Regions from separate parts of the Dechloromonas sp. ZS-1 genome, predicted to be linked through region 1. Evidence: predicted binding sites of a transcription regulator. Region 1 holds the regulator's gene; the other holds the start of a gene.
The links. Region 1 encodes LexA, which represses DNA repair genes until DNA is damaged. Its sites were predicted from a motif close to ACTGTATNTANATACAGT; they were not measured.

Region 1 (2,393 bases):
CCAGCGGCGTTGGTGCCAGCGCCCAATGCGTCTCCCAGCCTTGTTCAAGCAGGCTGGCTTGCAGCGCCGAAAGCAAGGCATCCCGCCCGCCAAACAGGCGCAGGCAGCCGCCCACCTCCAGTCGCAAGCCGCCGGCATCAAGGCTGACATGCGGGGTAAAGCGCCCGGCCCAGATGGCCCGGTCGACGCGTGCGGCCTCCTCCCGCAAAGGGTCGCGCGCCAGCAAGGCAAGACTCGGCACGCGGCCGAGCGCCGCAGCCAGCGACAAGCCCGCTTCAATCCCTGCCGTCTGCGCCGCCGGATCGGCCACGACAACCCGTCCCCGGGCAGTCACCGCACTAGGCGACGATACTGAGGCCAGGGCTTCGCGTGGCAGTTGGGGAAAATACAGGGCGAGCCAGAGCATGATGAGGACGCGGGGCATGCGGCAAGGCCAGGGTCAGCGGTCGGGCTGCCGGCATGCCGCGCCGCTTCAGGATATGCACCGAGAGGCCCTGCGCGGCCGGCTGCAGGGAAACGCGCAAGGCCGCCGGCGAGGTCTCACGGGCGGCGGCGGTCGACCGCCACACACAGGCAAAAACCGGGTGCTGTTCAGCCGCTACCTGCCACCGCCGCAAGGTGCGTGCGTCCAGCGCGGCGGTGCTGCCTCGCGTATGCCGCTGGCCGGCCAACTTGCTCGCACGCCCAGCCAGGGCAGCGGACAGACCCCCATCCCGAGCCGGCATCGGTGCATTCACCGGCATCGCGCCCTCTGGCAGGCAACTCCCCACGCCGTCGAACGCGGTTTGTAAAAAATAGGGCGCCTGCCGACTCAGCGGTGCATTCGCCCGATGCTGCTCGGGCCACACCAGCACGGCCGAAAAACCGCCGCTCGCCAGCAACTGCTCGACACACCAGGCCAGTTCGCGGCCGGGATAAAGGATGACCAAACGCTGCAACGCCACCCCGGCGGCCAGCCAGGCGGGAGCATGCGGCACATAAGGCGGTGCCACCAGGGCGAGCCAGCCATCTCCGGCAGACAGCCGCGCCAGCGTCGGCATGATCAGGGAAAGTTCGCCGATGCCCGCCTGGTCGCTCAGACACTCGGTCAATTGCCCCTGCGGCCAGCCGCCTCCGGGCAATTCGGCATCGAGTTCCGGATAGCCGGTGGCCAATGCGTCCACCGGCAGGCGGGCCAGCGCATCGCCGCGCCAGACATCGCCCCGGGCCAGCACATCGGCCAGCGCGACTGTCTGCGGCATGGCGCTCATGAGAAGGTGCTGACCGCTCCGCGAATCAGGCCGACGGCCACCCCTTCGATGGCGAAATCGACCTGGGCCGGATTGACGATGATGGGCTCGTAATCCGGGTTTTCGGCGATCAGCTTGATCAGGCCGTTCATGCGTTGCAGGCGCTTGACCGTGACCTCTTCATCCAGCCGGGCAACGACGATCTGCCCGTCACGCGCTTGCGTGGTCTTGTGTATGGCAAGCAGGTCGCCATCGAAAATCCCGGCATCGATCATGGAAAGGCCGCGCACCTTGAGCAGAAAGTCGGCACGGGGATTGAACAGTCCGGCATCCAGGGCATAGCGTCCCTGCACGTTCTCGACAGCCAGAATGGGCGAACCGGCCGCCACGCTACCGATGAGGGGCAAACCCAGTTGTTCGACCAGACGGATACCCCGGGCCGAGCCCGGTTCCAGATTGATGGCCCCTTTTTTGGCGAGGGCCTTGAGATGATCCTCCGCCGCATTGGGCGAGGCAAAGCCGAAGGCCGTGGCGATTTCGGCCCGGGTGGGCGGCGCGCCAAGGACTTCAACCGTATTGCGGATGAAATCGAGGATTTCCTGCTGTCGCGGGGTCAGTTTCATGAGGGGCTCCACGCAAAAACCAATGACTGTATTTTTGTACAGTTATCGATTTTTGGCAAGCGGAAGCAAGCGGCAAAATCGGCTAATATCCGGCGTCGACCGTCAGAGTACCGATCATGAAACTGCAACACCTGCCCCTGGGCGCCCGCTTTGAATACGAAGGCAAGGTCTTCGTGAAGACCGGCCCGCTGACTGCCTCTTCGGAAGAAGGCGGGCAGCAGATCATTCCCCGCTATGCTGTTCTCAGACCCATCGAGACCGCAGATGCCGCCCCCAAAACCGCAGCCCGGGGCCGCCTCACCGAAGCCGGCGTACGTGCCGCCTTCGACACGTTTTACCGGACCTGCAGCCGCCTGGTGCCGGAGAGCGAGCAGGCAGCACTCGAAGCCGCCCGCGACCGTTTTTTCACTGCGCTGAAGGCCTAACCCCGGCCGCATGGCGGGCCGCATGACGTGCACCGCCATGCACCTGAATCAGGCGCATCAACTCGCCCAGATCGATGGGCTTGGCAATATGCGCCACCATCCCGACGGCAAAGCAG
Region 2 (2,393 bases), on a different contig from region 1:
TCGAGGACGGCTTCCAGCGCGTCCTCGGATTCGGCCAACGGGGCCAGTTTCTTGTGCAGCTCCGCCCGGCTGTGATCTCGCCGGGTCAGGAGTTGCAGCGCCTTGACCCGGAGGTCAGGCATCGGCAGCGGCAGCCTTGGTCGGCTTGATCACGGTCACTGCAGCGGCTTCGCGAATGCCGGCTTCGACTTCCTGCGCGATGGCCGGATTGGCCTTCAGGAATTCACGGACATTGTCCTTGCCCTGGCCGATCTTTTCGCCTTTGTAGGAGTACCAGGCACCCGACTTGTCGATCAGCTTGTGAGCCACGCCCATTTCGATGATTTCGCCTTCGCGGGAGATGCCCTCGCCGTACAGGATGTCGAAAATCGCTTCACGGAACGGGGGCGAGACCTTGTTCTTGACGACCTTGACCTTGGTTTCGTTGCCGATCACCTCGTCGCCCTTCTTGATGCCGCCGATACGGCGGATGTCCATACGCACGGAAGCGTAGAACTTGAGCGCGTTACCACCGGTGGTGGTTTCCGGGGAGCCGAACATGACGCCGATCTTCATGCGGATCTGGTTGATGAAGATGACCAGGGTGTTGGTCTTCTTGATGTTCGCGGTCAGCTTGCGCAGGGCCTGGGACATCAGGCGGGCATGCAGGCCGACCATCTGGTCGCCCATTTCGCCTTCGATTTCGGCGCGCGGGGTGAGGGCAGCCACCGAGTCCACGATGATGATGTCGACCGAGCCGGAACGCACCAGCATGTCGGCGATTTCAAGTGCCTGCTCGCCGGTATCGGGCTGGGAGATCAGGAGTTCGCCGACATTGACGCCCAGTTTCTGGGCGTAGGAGGGGTCAAGCGCGTGTTCTGCATCGATGAAGGCCGCCACACCGCCCTGTTTCTGCATTTCGGCAACGACTTGCAGACAGAGGGTGGTCTTGCCGGAGGATTCCGGGCCGTAGATTTCGACCACACGGCCACGCGGCAGGCCGCCGACGCCAAGCGCGATGTCCAGGCCGAGCGAGCCGGTCGACACGACCTGCAGGCCCTGTTCGACATCGGCTTCGCCCATCTTCATGATGGAGCCCTTGCCGAATTGCTTTTCGATCTGTTGCAGCGCCGCTGCCAGCGCTTTTGCCTTGTTGTCGTCCATGGGGGAGTCCTCGAAAATTTGAGCGGATTATGGCACAGGGGCCACGGATGGTATAGAAATTGCCTGATTCGTCATTCGGGGCCCGGACACGGTATAGTGTGGTCTGATCCCCAGTACAAATACTGTATATCCGTACAGTACATGATCCGCAGGCCCTCTGGCAAGCGGATTTTTGCCTTTCTGCACCGGTCGACCGCCGGGCCCTCCCGAGATGACTGTTTACGCGCCGCCCCCGGCCACCGGCTCCACCGTCCTATACACCGACGACGCTTTCCTGATCACCGACAAGCCCGCCGGCCTGCTCTCCGTACCCGGGCGCGGCGAGGACAAGCACGATTGCCTGATCCACCGGGTGCAGGAGACCCATCCCGAAGCACTCATCGTGCATCGCCTCGACATGTCCACCTCCGGTCTGCTGATCCTGGCGCGGGGCGAGGCCATGCAGCGCCACTTCTCGATGCTGTTCCGCGAACGGGCTGTGGACAAGCGCTATATCGCCGTCGTGCAGGGCATCGTTGAGCAGGATGTCGGCGAAATTGACCTGCCGATGATCTGCGACTGGCCAAACCGCCCCCGGCAAATGGTCGACTTTGAGCGAGGCAAGCCCTCGCTCACCCGCTACCGCGTGCTTGAGCGTTCGCCCGCCACCCAGACCACCCGGGTCGAGCTTGAGCCGGTGACCGGCCGCTCGCACCAGTTGCGTGTGCACATGATGTCGCTCGGCCACCCGATCCTGGGCGACGACCTCTATGGCGGGATCGCTTACGAACGGGCCGAGCGCCTGCTCCTGCACGCGGCCCAGGTCGCCTTTGCTCACCCGGTGAGCGGCCTGCCGCAGCAATTTGAATGCGCCCCGCCTTTTTGACGTCCAGATCGCCGCACAGCACCGTATAATCCGCGCATTTTCAACCCCTTAAGCCGGTCGACCGCGCGACATCATGCTGATCTGGTTCGTCGTCCTTTACCTGCTCGTTTCCATCGGCATCGGCCTGCTCGCTGCCACCCGCGTTCATAGCGCCAAGGATTTCGCCGTGGCAGGCCGTCATCTGCCGCTGCCCGTGGTGACCGCCACCGTCTTCGCCACCTGGTTCGGGGCCGAAGCCGTTTTCGGCGTCTCGGCCACCTTCGTCAAGGAAGGCCTTCGCGGTGTCGTGGCCGACCCCTTCGGCTCCTCGCTCTGCCTGATTCTGGGCGGCATCTTCTTCGCCACCAAGCTGTACAAGATGAATGTGCTGACGCTGGGCGACTTT

Region 2: recA (recombinase RecA) is a predicted target of LexA. The motif match lies at 1,265-1,282, and genes of this name have one in related genera.

The regions. Positions count from the first base shown of each region.
Region 1 is NZ_JBDIYD010000007.1:142,348-144,740, forward strand. It holds gene AACO21_RS11085 (DNA polymerase Y family protein) at 1-424, opposite strand, end outside; gene AACO21_RS11090 (SOS cell division inhibitor) at 339-1,250, opposite strand; gene lexA (transcriptional repressor LexA) at 1,247-1,852, opposite strand; gene AACO21_RS11100 (hypothetical protein) at 1,969-2,277, shown strand; gene AACO21_RS11105 (PhnD/SsuA/transferrin family substrate-binding protein) at 2,258-2,393, opposite strand, start outside.
Region 2 is NZ_JBDIYD010000001.1:279,840-282,232, forward strand. It holds gene recX (recombination regulator RecX) at 1-122, opposite strand, end outside; gene recA (recombinase RecA) at 115-1,143, opposite strand; gene AACO21_RS01385 (RluA family pseudouridine synthase) at 1,355-2,008, shown strand; gene AACO21_RS01390 (sodium:solute symporter family protein) at 2,082-2,393, shown strand, end outside.